Aliamphritea ceti: one gene and its partner. The protein of the gene in region 2 interacts with the protein of the main gene of each other region in a pairwise test. Links are inferred from orthologs where the notes say so. Each region holds a gene or a part of one and is shown on either strand. Other genes may lie near its edges. The genes, in order: tusA and OCU49_RS05505.

The links.
Region 1: the proteins of OCU49_RS05505 (region 2) and tusA interact in binary tests that used the Escherichia coli proteins (3 or more experiments, as listed by UniProt). The link is inferred for Aliamphritea ceti from one-to-one orthologs.

The regions. Positions count from the first base shown.
Region 1 is NZ_AP025282.1:1,911,404-1,924,663, reverse strand. What follows is about bases 5,036-8,020. They hold tusA (sulfurtransferase TusA), read right to left. Parts: upstream 6,656-8,020; coding sequence 6,416-6,655; downstream 5,036-6,415. Other genes in these bases: rlmM (23S rRNA (cytidine(2498)-2'-O)-methyltransferase RlmM), read right to left, coding at 7,082-8,020; OCU49_RS08775 (antibiotic biosynthesis monooxygenase family protein), read left to right, coding at 6,776-7,057; OCU49_RS08785 (ProQ/FINO family protein), read right to left, coding at 5,856-6,299; OCU49_RS08790 (bifunctional diguanylate cyclase/phosphodiesterase), read left to right, coding at 5,036-5,787. Also shown: OCU49_RS08810 (PHA/PHB synthase family protein), read left to right, coding at 1-244; OCU49_RS08805 (MATE family efflux transporter), read left to right, coding at 406-1,755; OCU49_RS08800 (DUF3080 family protein), read left to right, coding at 1,752-2,867; OCU49_RS08795 (transglutaminase-like cysteine peptidase), read left to right, coding at 3,091-3,813; more of OCU49_RS08790, read left to right, coding at 3,838-5,035; more of rlmM, read right to left, coding at 8,021-8,134; OCU49_RS08765 (alpha/beta fold hydrolase), read right to left, coding at 8,142-8,765; ccoN (cytochrome-c oxidase, cbb3-type subunit I), read left to right, coding at 9,251-10,687; ccoO (cytochrome-c oxidase, cbb3-type subunit II), read left to right, coding at 10,706-11,326; OCU49_RS08750 (cbb3-type cytochrome oxidase subunit 3), read left to right, coding at 11,333-11,521; ccoP (cytochrome-c oxidase, cbb3-type subunit III), read left to right, coding at 11,521-12,408; cytochrome c oxidase accessory protein CcoG, read left to right, coding at 12,629-13,260. UniProt on the Escherichia coli protein: Sulfur carrier protein involved in sulfur trafficking in the cell. Part of a sulfur-relay system required for 2-thiolation during synthesis of 2-thiouridine of the modified wobble base 5-methylaminomethyl-2-thiouridine (mnm(5)s(2)U) in tRNA.
Region 2 is NZ_AP025282.1:1,205,298-1,209,988, forward strand. Bases 1,533-4,453 are described here. They hold OCU49_RS05505 (IscS subfamily cysteine desulfurase), read left to right. Parts: upstream 1,533-2,346; coding sequence 2,347-3,561; downstream 3,562-4,453. Other genes in these bases: trmJ (tRNA (cytosine(32)/uridine(32)-2'-O)-methyltransferase TrmJ), read left to right, coding at 1,533-1,602; iscR (Fe-S cluster assembly transcriptional regulator IscR), read left to right, coding at 1,810-2,310; iscU (Fe-S cluster assembly scaffold IscU), read left to right, coding at 3,602-3,985; iscA (iron-sulfur cluster assembly protein IscA), read left to right, coding at 4,040-4,363. Also shown: OCU49_RS05490 (inositol monophosphatase family protein), read right to left, coding at 1-704; more of trmJ, read left to right, coding at 850-1,532; Fe-S protein assembly co-chaperone HscB, read left to right, coding at 4,466-4,691. UniProt on the Escherichia coli protein: Master enzyme that delivers sulfur to a number of partners involved in Fe-S cluster assembly, tRNA modification or cofactor biosynthesis. Catalyzes the removal of elemental sulfur from cysteine to produce alanine.

The DNA of each region.
Region 1 (13,260 bases), 710 kb from region 2 along the record:
AGGTGTCATCAATCCGGTTTCGAAAAATCGCCGCCACTACTGGTGCAACGGTGAATTAGGCAATGGCGCAGATCACTGGCTGGAAAGCGCAAACCGCGAAGAAGGCAGTTGGTGGAGTCACTGGAATAAATGGATCAAACCAAAAGCCGGTAAAAAGATTGATGCTCCTGCAACTCCTGGCAATTCAACTCACCAGGCAATTGAGCCTGCACCGGGCCGTTATGTAAGCATTCGTGTGGACTAAGCTATATAAAGCTTTCCAGCAATGAATATAAAACCGGGATCTTCCCGGTTTTTTTATACCTGTTATCACCTGAATATTTAGCTGTTGTAATTACATCTATCCGGTTTCTAACCCTGCTGCTAAACGGTATCATGCGCCTTTAACTCCAGCTAAGACATCCTGTGAATCAGACACCCGCATCACTGCGCTTCGCCGAAATCAAAGCCATCATGGTTCTCGGCCTGCCTATAATTATTGCCCAGCTATCCCAAACAGCAATAGGCTTCGTCGACACCCTTATGGCGGCACGTGTCAGTGCAGAAGACCTCGCGGCCGTCGCTCTGGGTTCAAGTTTCTGGCTGCCAATTTTGCTCAGCATGGGCGGTATACTGATGGCTACCACGCCATTGGTTGCCCACCAGGTTGGCGCTAGCCAGATCAAAGACACCCGGACGCAGTTTCAGCAAGGCCAATGGATCGCTGTATGCCTGTCCGTTTTGGCCATTGTTCTGTTAAATAACAATACTGCGTTGCTTGAGTACATGGACATTCACGGCAGTTTACTGGTCAAAACTCAGGCCTACTTATCAGCATTGTCATGGGGCGTTCCCGCAATACTCTTTTATCAGGTAGTCCGCAGCTATTGCGAAGGCTTTGGCAAAACCCGCCCAATCATGAAGATAGGCATTCTTGCTCTGTTATGTAACATCCCGCTTAATTATATTTTTATTTATGGAAAACTGGGGCTACCCGCAATGGGTGGCGTTGGTTGCGGCTGGGCCAGCGCAATTGTTATGTGGATTATGGCCCTTGCCAGCAGCCTGTACATTAGTAAAAGTGAAATTTTCAAGCCTATAAAGCTATTCAATCAGTGGCAAAACCCACAACGACAGGCACTGAATTCAATTTTGCGCCTCGGCTTACCTATAGGCTTCACCCTGCTAATAGAAGTCAGTATGTTCAGTGTTATAGCGCTACTGGTTGCCCGTCTGGGAGAAGTGGTCGTTGCAGCGCATCAGATTACCATCAGCTTCACAGGTATGATTTTTATGCTACCGCTGAGCATTGCTATGGCAATTACTATCAGGGTTGGTCAACAGCTAGGCGCAGCAAACAGAGAAGCGGCACGCTTTACCGCCACAACAGGCCTTTTGCTAACAGGCAGTTTTTCTATCGTTTCCTGTAGTTTCATGTATCTGATGGCACAACCAATTGCCCAAATGTATACGCCTCAAGCTGATATTGTAGCGCTTGCCAGCAGTCTGATTGTCATAGCTGCAATCTTTCAGTTTTCAGATGCTCTACAAGTTGTTGCTGCCGGCGCATTGCGAGGCTACAAAGACACCAGTATTCCCTTGCTCGTTGTATTCGTAGCCTACTGGTTAATTGGCTTGCCCTCAGGCTACCTGCTGGGGCTAACCGACCTCCTAGTACCAGCAATGGGAGCAGCAGGATTCTGGTATGGTTTAGTGATAGGCCTCACAGTGGCCGCTATACTTTTACCATGGCGTCTGTTCCGTTTAGCTCAGTGATTGCTTTTAAACACAGGCTACAGGTGCTCTGTAGCCTGTGCGTATGCCTGCTTGTATCCGGCTGCCAGCCAGACACACCTGAAGCCATGCTGGAAGACTACATAAGCCGCCTCAACAATGTGCTCGAACAGGACGTTACTCTCGACCTCAGCAATATTCATCCTACCGCTCTGCCCCGCCGCCGCTTACGCTTAATTGAAGAAACACCCGTTCGTCAGGGACTGATTGAAGTATTGGAGCTACGCCATTGCGACCTGCTGCCACTTATTGCACAACGTAACAGTTCGCTCGGACGAGTCATGCAACCCTCCCAAAAGCTGATCTACGAACTTAAATTCTTAGTATTGATGCGACAATGCGTTGCCCAAATGAAAACTGCAAATATAGAACCGGAAGTACGCGAACAAATTGACACTATATGGCGCACTAAACAGGCGAACCTGCCAATCGTATTATGGAACAGCCTATATAATTCCGACGAAATGGAGGCGAATTTCTCCGCTTCAGAACCACCTCTTAGCTTACCTTCTGATGACCCTAGAGAAAGACAACAGGAAACAGCCCGCTTTGCCAGCGTCAAACTTAGCCTGCAACATTTCAAACAACTGACACTACTGGCGGAACAGCCAAAAAACTGGCCTCTACCTGAATTCATCAACGATATTGAAGACGACTACCTTACGCTTTACAGCAATAGGTTTGGCAGCCGCTGGCAACGCTCTCTGCTATTAACTACAACAACCCTTAACAAAGGTGCCGACATAATTGAGAAACGCCTGAAAATTAAGCCCTTCTGTTACAGCGGACACCGTAATCAAAAGGCTGACATTCTGATGAATGTATTCAGTAAGTTTTATGCTGGGCGCTTGCAGCCCTATGTAGCAAAAGTTCACCAACAAGGCGATGTATGGCTAGCCGCTCACGAAGCAATTTTACAGCCGCTCCAAAGCACGCTACCTGAAGCTATGCAGCAATACGAAAAGCATTATCTTGATCGCCAGTATCCTGATGGTCAGTGGCAGCAATACCTTCAGGCATTGCAGCGACACACGTCAGCCTGGCAGAAAATCCTTCGCCAATGCAACATGATGCCCGACGGCAATCCTCTTTAAGAACCCGAAAAGCCAACCAGTTTGCATTAAATCTGCGCAAAAACCTGCAAGCATAACTTCCATAAAAAACAGATAGTTAAAATACTATTACCCATTATGGACAGCTTAACCTTCCCATCTGATGATAAGCAGGAACGATTCCTCTAAAATCAGTAATTCTTTATACGACTTGTAATAATCCGCACCGCCTTTCGGTAAAAACCGGGAATCGTCAGGAGCAGGGATGACCGCACGACCAGTTACAGCAGGCAAATCACAGTCAGGCAGAATGACCAGCCCGATCGTTGCCGTCTATGCTTTGCTGCTAACCCTTACATTGGCCCTAACCTCTATGGCTGCTGTAGAAATGGATGTGCGTATGAGCCAGGCGCAAATTGAAAAGCTTGGCCGACAATATGGCCAGCAAGCCAAAAAACGCCTGCTAGCCTGGCAAAGACTGATCGATGAAGTCGGCACCGATCCCGAAGATATTAAGCTGAGAAAAATCAACAAGTTTTTTAACCAGGTGCGCTTCATCAGCGACATTAAGCACTGGGGTAAAAAAGACTACTGGGCTACCCCGGTTGAATTTCTGATCTCTAACGGCGGCGATTGCGAAGACTTTACCATCGCTAAATATTACACCTTGCGTCAGGTAGGCGTGCCGGTTGAAAAACTCAGTCTTGCGTATGTAAAGGCACTGGAACTGAACCAGGCCCACATGGTATTAACCTACTACGAAAAACCTTCATCAACCCCTCTGATTCTTGATAATCTGATTTCACGGATAAAACCCGCTAACCGTCGACCAGATTTATTACACGTATACAGCTTCAATGCTGATAATTTATGGCTAACTAAAAAAGGTCGTCGCAGCACACTGGTTGGAACATCAGATCAGCTGAAACCCTGGGTAAAACTGAAATCCAGAATTCAGAATCTGGATAAAGACATTAACGTACAATAAGCGGATATAGATAAAGGAAAAGTCATGTCTATCGTAAATCAATTAATGGCTGCAGTTTTAGCCGTATTGCTAGGCCTGGTCTCCGGATCTGTGTATCTGATGTCGGACAGCTCAAAAGCAATGTTGCTTAATCAGCTGGAATCCCATGGTCAGGACACCGCTACTCACCTTGGCCTCTACCTTGCGCCATATATGCTGCAGAATGACGAGGCAACTATTGAAACCACAGTGAACGCTATTTTTGATAGCGGTTTCTATCAGCAAATAAAGGTCGTTAATAATCAGGGTGAAGAACTCTTTGCGAAAAGCACACCACCACAAATCAGTGAGCAGGTACCACAGTGGTTCGTTGACATTGTCAAAATCGACCCACCTGAAATGACACGTGAAGTAACCTCTGCCTGGAACAAAGCGGGCTCTATCTTCGTACAGAGCCGTGCCGGCTATGCCTATGAGCAGCTTTGGCGCGGTACTAAACAGACTTTTCTGTGGTTTGTTGTACTATCTCTGGTCAGCATTGTTTTTATTCATTTTCTGCTGCGTTACATTCTAAACCCACTCAAAGGTGTTGAAGACCAGGCTGTTGCACTGTCTGAACGCCGCTATGTCGAACAAGGAAATATCCCCAAAAGCCGTGAATTACGCCGGGTTGTAATTGCCATGAACATGATGGTGCAACGGGTTAGAGCCATGTTCGATGCTCAGGCTAAACAGATCGAAGAAATCCGTCGCACAGCTTATCAGGACGAACTGACCGGACTGGCAAACTACCGCTCTACCCAGTCTCAGCTAGTCGAACGGATTGATTACCGGAAAGACTTTGGTAACGGCACTATGATCTATCTGCATATTGCTGATTTGCAGGGCCTGAACCAGCACTTAGGGGTTGAGAAATCCAACAACTTCATTAAAGCAACCGCTGATCAAATGGAAAAAGTAGCCGCTTGCTGCGAGCAATCCGTTATCGGACGACTCACCGGCTCTGACTTTGTATTACTTGCAGACCTGACTAACCCAGATCACTTGCAACGCGAACTGAATGCACTTATCAGCAGCTTGCATGACTATTACCGTCAGTTACACCATGATGCAAAAGACGTCCAGGCACCTATATTTATCGGCACAACACCTTTCCGTGAAGACAGTAATGCCAGCCAACTGGTTGCTAATGCCCGCATAGCCAGCGAACAGGCCATTGCTGATAACAACCACGTGAATTGCGTCATCGCTGAAGAACAGGAACAACAGCAGCAAAACAACTGGCACAAGCACGTCTCTGACAAAGTTAGCCGCGGTGACATATTCCTACAAAGCCAGCCCGTCTATGAAGTAGGCAGCGCTAATAAACACCTCCAACAGGAATTATTCGCGCGTATCCTCAACCAGGATAACGAACCCTGCATGGCTGGTGAATTTATCAGCGTTATTAAACAACTTGATCTGATGACAGAGCTTGATAAAACCGTTATTAAAAAAGCGATTGAACGCTTACAGCAAGGCGATCAGAACACTTTCTGCATCAATCTGAGCAACGACTCATTGCGGGAAGACAGTTTTTATAGCTGGTTTGCGGACACCGTACGTGACCTGAACACACCCCATCAGTTACAAATCGAGATCAATGAGTCTTCGGTGCTAAACAATATGGAAAGAGTTGTTCGCTTCCGCCAGCAGCTAAAAGATTCCCGTATCGGCTTCGGTGTTGATAACTTCGGCGTTCACCCAGCTGGTTTTGCGTACCTGTATAGCCTGCATCCTGACTATATTAAGATTGATGGCTCGCTAATCCGTGAAATCGACAGCAACGCGGAAGACCGCTTCTTTGTGCGTAGTTTATCAACCGTTGCTCACAGCCTGGAGATTCAGGCGTATGCAGAACACGTTGAACGTAATGAGCAGCTCAGTGTACTAACCGAACTGGAAATCAATGGCAGCCAGGGCTGGGTGCACGGACGTCCGGTTGTTCTGGATTAAATCTTTAGATATTTATTGAGCAAAAAAAAACGCCGCAAATAAGCGGCGTTTTTTTGATACCTAAACCCTTAACGGTGCTTAGTCACCAATTGGTCCAGCTTAGTACTGATTCGGTCTTCACGCGCCTGGGCACGCTGAACTTGCTGAGTCTGCTGACGACGCTTATTCGCCTCTTTCAGCTGACCTTTAGCATGCTCTGCTTCGGAAGCAGTAACAGCACCGTCAGACTCACCGGTCAGACCGATACGGTCTGCACCTTCCTGTAAGCTACGGAAGTAATGCGGTGAACGTACGTAAGACGCCAGCGCACGCTTAATCTTATTTTTAGCCAACTTCTCATCAGCAATCAGGTCTTCCTGAATACCAATTTTTAATGGCCGAACATTTTTACGGTTAAAAACCTGTGGGTACAACTCGCAAATTAATTGCAGAGCGGCCTGGTTAGCGGCACGGTTTTTGTTTTTAGACTTTGACGGTGCTGCAGATGTTGCTGCTGTATCAGTAGCTGTCACAATGAGTTCTCTCGTTACTTACCGGTCGTTGCCGGACAAAAAACTGGGTATTGCTATACAGACGCCGATATTTCTAACATCACTGCGTCTATACAGGAAAATTCTAAATAAATTCGTTACTCGCCTTTGCGAATATAATAAAAAAATCTTTCTTCATCCGCATCCTGCGCAATAAGCTCATGACCTAAAAAGGTACAGAACTTCGGAATATCCCGCTGCGTCGAAGGATCTGTTGCCAGTACCTGTAATACCTGACCAGACGTCATTTCACGCACTTTGTTGTGCAACAGCATCACAGGCTCCGGGCAGTATAAACCGCAGGCGTCCATGATGTGATCTGCTTTTACTTCAACCATCATATGTACAACCTCATATTAACAGGCCGCTATTGTCGCAAATAATTTGCCCCAGCAAAACCCATACATGCCACGGAAAATGTTACGCTTATAATCAGGACAATAAATAAGGAGCCTAACATGATCCGCGTTATCATCGAACGTCACATTGCCGATGACCTAGAACAACATTATGAACTAGCAGCCCGCAGCACTCTGGCACAAGCCATGCAAGCTCACGGCTTTATATCTGGCGAATCTCTGCGTGATGCATTTGACCACAATCACCGCATCGTCCTGGCAAACTACCGTTCAGTTCAGGACTGGCAACGCTGGTATTCTTCTTCAGAACGCCAGTCCATGATGGCAACAATTTCCCCAATGCTACAGCGGGAAGAAAAAATTACCGTTATGGAACAGTAAAACAGCCAGCCTTCCCGGGAAGAATTAAAGAATCCTGATATGACAGGTAATTTCTTCCCGATCATGGTACAGGTGTTTTGCCGCCATACGATACTTAAGCCCCGCCTCTTCAAGCGCGGCTTCTACCATCTTCAGACACGTCTGAACTTCTGTATAACGCTGCTTCATTGGCAGTTTAAGATTAAATACAGTTTCACGGCACCAACCATTCACCAGCCAGCGAATCATCAGATCCGTCACACGGGCAGGCTTATCAACAATATCACAAACCATCCAATCGAGATTTTTGCTCGGTTCAAACGTAAATGCATCCTCAGGCTTATGAGTTACCTGACCACTTTCCATCAGTGATTCAGCCATTGGACCATTATCTACCGCTGTAACAAACATATTCTGTTTAACCAGCTGCCAGGTCCAGCCTCCGGGAGCAGCTCCTAAGTCTGCGGCCTTCAGACCACCACTAATGTAATGCTGCCATTCATGAGGTGGTACAAACCAGTGCCAGGCTTCTTCCAGCTTCAACGTAGAACGGCTAGGTGCAGCATTTGGGAATTTAAGACGCATAATCCCCATTGGCCAGGGTGCTGAGTTTTCCACCGGCGCAACACCCAGATAAAAACAGGTGCCGGTTATCGCAAAAATATGTAACCGGTACGTATTCGCATCTGCCAGTAATTTACTACGTCGCAACTTTTGACTAAATGCAGAACTGAAGCTGTTACAAAAACGCTGCATTTCACGCCCATCGGTCGTATCAGCCGGCTCAACCATGACCGACTGACACGGCGGTAACTCAGTCACTTTATCCAATAATGGAGTAATACGGTCATCAGCGGAAATACCGTCAATAACAGGCAAACAAGCCACCCACTGACGGGCGAAGATAAGCTTACTGAAATCCACTTCATCAATCAGGCGTAACGCTGCATCGGACTCGTGCGTTACATAGAGAACATAACCGCTGTTATTCTCCAGTTTGCAGTAACCGTAAATACCTTCTGCTTCTGCAATATCGCGTATCTCAGCAGCGCACTCTTTCTCGAAACCCGGACGGCAATAAAGTAATAAATGATTCATATAAATCCTAACTGATTTCAGCGAGCTTCTGAGTGCAGAGTTGCTGACACTGAGCAACTGCATATTCAAGGTGTTGTTGTTGAGTCAATCCACTGGCTTTACGTGGCTTCAAATCATGATCTCCATCTTCCAGCCAGTGAAGTTTTATGCCCGCAGCAAGACTGTAGTCATTAACAATGATCTGCTTACCCATAGGATCACGGGTACCCTGGAAAACATTTATATTGGCAGTAGTCGTCTGTAAGTGCTCGATCCGCGGCCTATCTTGCTTACCCGCTGCATAAAACGGATAACCAAAAACAAAACATCCGGCTACGTCCGGTCGGTCAGCAAGCATAGTTGCCATACGCCCTCCCATAGATTTACCTGCCAGAAACAGTTGAGTATTTTCATCAGCATACTGCTCTATCAGCTGCTGAAAGTATTCTAACAGTTTTGGCTGTCTGTCAGGTGGCCTGCGCTTACCATCTTCACGACGCTTCTGCATATAAGGAAACTCAAAACGAACAACTTCAATTCTGTCGCTCGCCAGACGCTTTGCTACATCCGTCATAAAGTCGCTGTCCATCGGCGCTCCGGCACCATGAGCAAACAAAATTCGTGCCCGGCCCGGCTTCCCATCAATTAACATTTGACTGCCCGCTGCAAAAAGGCGCGATTATAGCCTGAATTGACACGCTATGTAGCAAGAAAGTAACAACAAATCAGCCGTATCAAACAAAAGCGCATTTGTTCAAATAATCACCAATTAGTGGAAATCAGTAGACTTTTGGCTAATACATAATGTCCAATAGCGTTGTTGATCTGCATCAAGAAATCACTCGTTAGCCGCTTAAAACACCGCCGGTAACAGGCAACAGGTGCAGGACATCTTCTGATTACGATCATGAACAACACCAAGAAAAACCCAAATTACTTCTTATTATTCAAATAGATAAGATTATTTACATTTTGTGGTCGCGAAGTAAAATTGTCGAGAATACGGCATATCGGGTGTGACAATGTGTCGCAACTAATCCTGTAAACGCATTGAAATATTAGGGCTATTTCATGATAATAGCTCCCGGAAATTTTACTTTCTAAACCTTATTAATAGCTTGTTGATGAGAGCCTGATATGAGCACTGCAGCTGAACACCCAACCTACAATTACAAGGTGGTGCGTCAATTCGCCATCATGACAGTGGTATGGGGCATTGTTGGAATGGCCGTGGGCGTCTTAATTGCCTCCCAGTTAGTATGGCCTGCATTAAACTTTGATACCGCCTGGTTATCTTTCGGTCGCTTGCGTCCGTTACACACCAACGCAGTTATCTTTGCATTCGGAGGCAGTGCACTATTCGCTACCTCTTACTACGTGGTACAGCGTACCTGCCAGGTTCGTCTGATTTCAGACAAACTCGCCGCTTTTACATTTTGGGGCTGGCAGTTAGTTATCATAGGCGCTGTTATTACTCTGCCTATGGGTATTACTTCATCCAAAGAATACGCTGAACTTGAATGGCCACTTGATATCCTGCTGACCATTGTATGGGTTGCTTACGCAATCGTATTCATGGGCACAATTAAGATTCGTAAGACCTCTCACATTTATGTGGGTAACTGGTTCTACATGGCCTTCATTATCACTGTTGCGGTACTTCACATTGTAAACAGTGCAGCAATGCCTATTTCTCTGTTCAGCTTCAAGTCTTACTCGGTTTACCCTGGTGCTGTAGATGCAATGGTTCAGTGGTGGTATGGCCATAACGCAGTAGGCTTCTTCCTGACTGCAGGCTTCCTGGGCATGATGTACTACTTCGTTCCTAAGCAGGCTGAACGTCCAATTTACTCTTACCGTCTGTCTATCGTTCACTTCTGGGCTCTGATTGCGACTTACATGTGGGCTGGTGGTCATCACCTGCACTACACAGCGCTTCCAGACTGGACTCAGTCAGTTGCGATGGTTATGTCTCTGATCCTGCTGGCACCTTCATGGGGTGGCATGATCAACGGTATGATGACCCTTTCCGGTGCATGGCATAAGCTGCGTACAGATCCGGTTCTGCGCTTCCTGGTTGTTTCACTGTCCTTCTACGGTATGTCTACCTTCGAAGGCCCAATGATGGCAATAAAGACTGTAAACGCCCTGTCTCATTACACTGACTGGACTGTTGGTCACGTACACGCTGGTGCACTTGGCTGGGTTGCAATGATTTCTATCGGTGCGACTTACCACATGATTCCACGCCTGTGGGGCAAAGCTCAGATGTACAGTGTTGCTCTGATCAACACCCACTTCTGGCTGGCAACTATCGGTACTGTTCTGTACATCTGTGCGATGTGGGTTAACGGTATCCTGCAGGGTCTGATGTGGCGTGCGGTTAACGAAGACGGCACCCTGACATACAGCTTCGTTGAAGCACTGGAAGCGAGCCACCCAGGCTACTTCGTACGTGCACTTGGCGGTGCTTTCTTCCTGACCGGTATGCTGCTGATGGCATACAACGTTTGGCAGACAGTGCGTAAAGACAGCAAGGCACCTGTTGCCGATGCGTCAGCACAAGCAGCGTAAGTTCAGGAGCAGATTGAAATGATCAAACACGAAACGATTGAAAAGAACATTGGCCTGATGATCCTGCTGATCATCCTTGTGATCAGTGGCGGTGGTCTTGCGGAAATCGTACCTCTGTTCTTTAGTAACTCGACTACTAAGCCAATTGAGGGCTTACGCCCTTATACCGCGCTGGAAATGGAAGGTCGTGACATTTACATCCGTGAAGGCTGTAACGTTTGTCACTCTCAGATGATTCGTCCATTCCGTGCAGAAACTGAGCGCTACGGTCACTACTCAACCGCTAACGAAGGCGTTTGGGAGCACCCATTCCTGTGGGGTTCCAAGCGTACAGGTCCAGATCTGGCCCGTGTTGGCGGCCGTTACAGTGATGACTGGCACCGTGCTCACCTGTACAACCCGCGTGACGTTGTTCCTGAATCAAAAATGCCGTCTTACCCATGGTTGTTTGAAAACAAACTGGATGGTAAAGACACTTCTGCCAAGCTAGAAGTCTTCAAGAAGTTTGGTGTGCCATACACCGCTGAAGAAATTGCAAGCGCTGGTGCAGATGTAAAAGGCAAAACTGAAATCGAAGCCGTTGTTGCTTACCTGCAGTCTTTAGGCAAGCTTCACTCCGTCTACAACAATAAGCGGTAATCAACAGTGAGCTACGAAGTTTACGGTCCCTATATCCCGGTCATCATGATGATCACTTTCTTAGGCTTATTTATCTGGGTACTACTGCCAGGTAATACCAAAGGGTTCAGAGAAGCCTCTAACCTGCCGTTTGCCGATGAAGAGCAAGCCGATAATGATGCGTCTGGTGGGACCAGTAACGGGAGAAACAAATAATGAGTGATTTTTGGAGCATCTGGGTAAGTGTTATTACGCTTGGCGTAATTGGCGGTTGCGCTGCCCTGCTTTGGTCCACTCGTAAGAGTGAAGTCTACAAAGACGCGACTGAAGAAACGACTGGTCATACTTTCGATGGTATCGAAGAATATGACAACCCAATGCCAGGCTGGTGGTTGCAGATGTTTGTTGCAACTATCATCTTCGGCCTGGTTTATCTGGCTCTGTATCCTGGTCTGGGTAACTTTAAAGGTTTCCTGAACTGGACTCAGATCAGCCAGTATGAAGAAGAAGTTGCTTACGCTGATGAAACTTATCGTCCGGTTTTTGCTAAGTTTGCAGATATGTCTGTTGAAGACCTGCAATCTCAGCCAGAAGGCCTGAAAATGGGTCAGCGTATGTTCGCCAACAACTGTGCAGTATGCCACGGCACAACAGGCTCAGGCGCACACGGCTTCCCTAACCTGACGGATACTGACTGGTTATATGGCGGTAACGCTGACACCATCAAGACCACCATTACTGGCGGTCGTACCGGCGCTATGCCTCCATGGGGCGCAGTACTGGGTGAAGAAGGTGTACGTGACATGACTAACTACGTAATGTCACTGAGCGGCAAAACTGTTGACGCTGATGCAGCTGCACGCGGCGAACAGCAGTTCCAGGCGCTGTGTACTGCTTGTCACGGTCAGGACGCTAAAGGTGTCCAGGCTCTGGGCGCACCAAACCTGACTGATAACGTTTGGTTGTACGGCGGCTCTTTCGAACAAATCAGCCACACTATCCGTGTTGGTCGTAGCGGTGTAATGCCAGCTCATAAAGACCTGCTGAGTGACGACAAGATCCACTTGATCACATCTTACGTGTATAGCCTGTCAAACAAATAAAACTGGCTTAAATCAATAAAAAGGCGATATGTTAAACTACATATCGCCTTTTTTTATGCCTGAGGTTTTCAGCAATAGGAATGGGCGTATAATATTCGCGTTTGCTAATACACGGACTGTGAGCACAGCCACACCTGCATCACCTCGCTCACTGAAACGCCAAAAATCTTTATAGCCCAATGTGTTAGCCTGTATTCGATGACTAATGGTGAGGATTGGTATGAATCAGATACCAGTAAAAGATGTTACCCCCAAGAGCAAAAACAATGGCGCTACTGAAAGCTACGACCTGTATGCTAAGCGCGAACATATCTATGTAAAATACTACAAAGGCTTCTTCAAGAACTTCAGAACCATATCCGGTTTTATCATGCTCGCCATGTTCTACTGCTTCTCATGGCTGCAATGGAACGGACAGCAGGCAGTATTGTTTGATCTGCCTAACCGCCAGTTCCATGTATTCAATTTCACCTTCTGGCCACAGGATTTCATATTGTTATCCTGGCTATTAATTATTCTCGCCTTTGTCTTGTTCTTTGTGACTGTTTTTGCCGGACGTCTCTGGTGTGGTTATGCGTGCCCACAATTCGTCTGGACCTGGTTCTTTATTTGGGCCGAACGCGTTACAGAAGGTGATCGCAACGTACGTATGCGTCGCGATAAACAACCAATGAGTGCTGAAAAATTTCTTCGTAAAACAGCCAAACACAGCCTATGGCTGGTGATTGCTGCTGCAACCGGCATTGCATTCGTTGGCTACTTTTCACCTATTCGGGAATTAATTCCAGACTTACTGGCCTGGAACCTTGGCCCATGGGAAACTTGGTGGATCGGCTTCTTTATCGTTGCTAC
Region 2 (4,691 bases):
CCACCATTAAAGTCAGATAGTAACCCGCCAGATTCTTGAACAAGTAGGGTGCCGGCAGCCATGTCGGCGCCTTTCATACCAAACTGGAAGAAACCGTCAAATCGACCTGCGGCAGTGTATGCCATATTCAGTACCGGGGAGCCTGCATTGTAGATGCTGCCGTCTTCCAGAGTGATGTTGCTGAATACGCGTTGAAATGACTCAAGATGTTGCTTCTGGTTGCGACCAAAGTAATTACTTGCAACCAGTGCGCCTTGCAGGGTTTTAAGGTTGCTTACACGCAGGCGCTTTCCGTTGCATTGAGCACCACGGCCACGGCTGGCGGTGAATTCTTCGCCATTCATTGGGTTAAGTACAATGGCGTGTTCAAGTCTGCCTCGTTGGTAGCCTGCAATGCTCAGAGCAAATACAGGTACGCCATTGGCAAAGTTGCTGGTGCTGTCGATAGGATTAACCTGCCAGGTGATGGCCGGGTTGCCGTCAGCAGCGTGCTGGCCGGTGAACTCACCATTAACTTCGTGGTCTGGATAGGCTTTCTGGATTGTGCTGGCAATCGCTTTTTCTGCCTGGATGCAGGTTTCTTCGAAAAAGTCACTGACACTTGATTGTTCGGACTTAATCAGGTCGAGTCGTTCCACTGCGCGGGCGATTTGTTCACCTGCAATGCGTGCGCCGCGCAGGGCGATATTTACCATCGGTTGCATCTATCTAATACCAGTCGTAGGGAGGGTAAGAAATCAAAGAGCGCGATTATAGCAAAATCTTACCCCGATAAAGAACAACAAACCGCGAATACTTGGCAAGTTCTGGTAAAATAATCGCCTTTTTAACCCTATAAGTCTGAAATTGATGCTGCAAAATATACGAATAGTATTGGTAAATACCACGCATCCCGGAAATATCGGTGCGGTTGCCCGGGCGATGAAGAATATGGGGCTGGGTGAGTTGTGCCTGGTCGAACCAAAAATATTTCCTGACGAAGATGCTTTTGCAAGAGCTTCGGGGGCAACTGACTTGCTCGATAAGGCACAAGTTGTCAGTTCGCTGGATGAGGCGCTTGCGGATTGTCATCTGGTTGTGGGTACCAGTGCCCGTAGTCGCAATATTCCCTGGCCGTTGCTGAATCCGCGTGAGCTTGCTGGTGTTGCTACCGGGTTGGGTGAAAATCAGAAGATGGCGATTGTCTTTGGCCGTGAAGATCGTGGTCTGACCAATGAAGAGTTGCAGCGTTGTCATTATCACGTGCATATTCCTACCGATGAGTCGTTCAGTTCACTGAATATTGGTGCTGCTGTTCAGGTTATTTGTTATGAGTTACGTATGGCTGTCTTGCAGCAGGATGTGGCAGATGATAAGCCTCAGTGGGGTACTGAGTGGGATGTGGATCAGGCTGACATGCAAGAGCTGGAGCGAATGTTCGAGCATCTTGAACAAACCATGATAGATATTGAGTTTCTTGATCCGGAAAATCCTCGCCAGCTTATGCCCCGGCTTCGGCGGTTATTTTTGCGAGCGCTGCCTGACAAAATAGAAGTAAATGTTTTGCGGGGGATTTTAACAGCCACGCAGAAACGTCTTAAGAAGTCAGATACAGACGTTTAGTCGTGCCCTAAAAGGTGCTAGAATCTCGCCGCCCCTCTTGTGGAGGCGGTATTTTATCGCACGAATTTAACTTTATGATGCAGGTTATTTACTTAGTAAAAGCTGTTATTAAAAAGCCGAGTGAATTACTTGGTTATATAATTGACTAAAATACTAGGGTATTGCATAATCCCCGGCGTGCTCAGTTTGGGGTGAGGGAAGTATTTTATGCGATTAACAACTAAAGGCAGATATGCGGTTACCGCGATGCTGGATCTTGCGCTTCATGCGAGTGATGGTCCTATCAGCCTGGCGGATATATCTGAGCGTCAGGGAATTTCCCTGTCTTATTTGGAACAGCTTTTCGCTAAGTTACGTCGTAATGAACTGGTACGCAGTGTGCGTGGCCCAGGTGGTGGTTATCAGCTTAACCGTGAGCAACATGCAATTGATGTTGCTGAAGTGATAGATGCGGTTAATGAGTCAGTTGATGCTACGGGTTGCGGGCATACAGGCGGAGGCCATACAGGCGGATGCCAGGGTGGTAATACTTGTTTGACCCATCATCTCTGGTGTGATTTGAGTAGCCAGATACATGATTTTTTAAGCCAGATTAGTCTGGCTGATTTAATGGCCCGCCAAGATGTACAGGCCGTTGCAAAACGTCAGGATCGTGAACAGCAGACGTTAATAGATACGAGTTTAATCGAGGCGAAAGTGAGCGCCTAGTCTCTGAGTAAGAGACGTTTTTGGAGAGTTGATGTAATGAAGTTGCCAATTTATTTTGACTACGCAGCCACTACTCCGGTTGATCCCCGGGTAGCAGAAAAGATGATTGAATGTCTGACAATCGAAGGTAATTTCGGTAATCCGGCTTCCCGTTCTCATCTTTATGGCTGGAAAGCAGAAGAAGCAGTTGAAACTGCTCGCCGACAGGTTGCTGACCTGCTTAACGCTGACCCGCGTGAGATTGTCTGGACGTCCGGTGCGACTGAGTCAGATAACCTGGCGATCAAAGGTGTTGCGCATTTTTACTCGAAAAAAGGCAAGCACATTATTACATCCAAAATTGAGCATAAAGCTGTTTTGGATACCTGTCGCCAGTTAGAGCGTGAAGGTTTTGAGGTTACATACCTTGACCCGGACGTCGACGGTATTATCAGCCCTGAAGCTGTGGCTGAAGCGTTGCGTGAAGATACTATTCTGGTATCCATTATGCACGTGAACAACGAAATTGGTGTTATCAACGACATTGCCGCAATCGGTGAAATTACCCGTAGTAATGGCGTTTTATTCCATGTCGACGCAGCACAGGGTGCTGGTAAAGTTGATATTGATGTTGTTGCCATGAAAGTTGATCTGATTTCTATCTCTGGTCACAAAATGTACGGTCCTAAAGGGATTGGTGCATTGTACGTACGCCGTAAGCCTCGTGTTCGTCTTGAGGCGCAGATGCACGGTGGTGGTCATGAGCGTGGCATGCGTTCCGGCACTCTGGCAACTCATCAGATTGTTGGTATGGGTGAAGCAGCGCGACTGGCTAAAACTGATATGCAGCTGGATAAAGATAAGATTACTGCTCTGCGTAATCGTTTCTGGGATGCAATCGAAGATATGGAAGAAATCCACATCAACGGTTCTGTTGATCAGCGTTACATCGGTAACCTGAACGTGAGTTTCAACTACGTAGAAGGTGAGTCACTGTTAATGTCGCTGAAAGATTTGGCGGTATCTTCTGGTTCTGCATGTACATCTGCAAGCCTTGAGCCTTCATATGTATTGCGTGCATTAGGTCTGAATGACGAAATGGCGCACAGCTCGATTCGATTCTCTATCGGGCGTTTTACTACAGAAAAAGATATTGACGATGCTGTTGAACAAATTCGTACTGCGGTTTCTAAGCTGCGCGAATTGTCGCCTCTGTGGGACATGTACAAAGACGGTGTTGATTTAAGCAAGGTTGAATGGGTTCATCACTAAGCATTAGCTTGGATGATGAGGTCAAACTGAGGAGGTCGTTATGGCTTACAGTGATCAGGTAATCGATCATTACGAGAACCCGCGTAATGTCGGTAAGATGAATGATAAGAGCAGCAACGTTGGTACAGGCATGGTGGGTGCACCTGCATGTGGTGACGTGATGCGTCTGCAAATCCAGGTTAGCGATGAAGGCGTTATTGAAGACGCTAAGTTTAAAACCTACGGTTGTGGTTCCGCGATTGCCTCAAGCTCTCTGGTAACAGAGTGGGTTAAAGGTATGACGCTGGATGAAGCAGCTGAGCTTAAAAATACTAAAATTGCAGAAGAACTAGCTTTGCCACCAGTGAAAATTCACTGTTCAGTGCTGGCTGAAGATGCGATTAAGGCAGCGGTTGCTGACTATAAAGAAAAGCAGGCTAAGTAAGTCTGTATAGCGCCCGGGTAACTGGGCGCAGATCGGTATTTGAGGAGTAAGTCTATGGCAATCACAATGACCAGTGCTGCGGCCAATCATGTGAATGGTTATCTTCAGTCCCGTGGACATGGCGCTGGTATTCGTCTGGCAGTTAGAACTTCTGGCTGTTCTGGTATGGCATACGTATTAGAGTTTGTTGATGCTGTGCAGGATGAGGATAAAGTATTTGAGGCAGAAGGCGTCAAAATTGTCATTGATCCTAAAAGCCTGCTTTATCTTGATGGTACCGAGTTAGATTTTGTTAAAGAAGGTCTGAACGAAGGCTTTAAATTTAACAATCCTAACGTTAAAAACGAGTGTGGTTGCGGCGAAAGCTTCAATATCTGAGCCTGTTTATGGTTCTTTAAACACCCATTTCTTTTTTCAGCCGCTGTGTCAGCCCGATGTGTTTTGGGCCACAACGGCTGAATCGTATCTGCCGGCTCTTGCATGGATATTAAACAGAATTATTTCGAGTTTCTTGGTCTGCCTGAGAGCTATCAGCTCGATTTGCAGGTTTTGTCTGAGCGCAGTCGTGAGTTGCAGAAAACACTGCACCCGGACAAGTTTGCGCATCTTGCTGACCATGAACGCCGTCTTTCCGTCCAGTATACCGCGTATCTTAATGAGGCTGTTGCCACGTTAAAGTCGCCACTGCTTCGCTCTCAGTATCTGC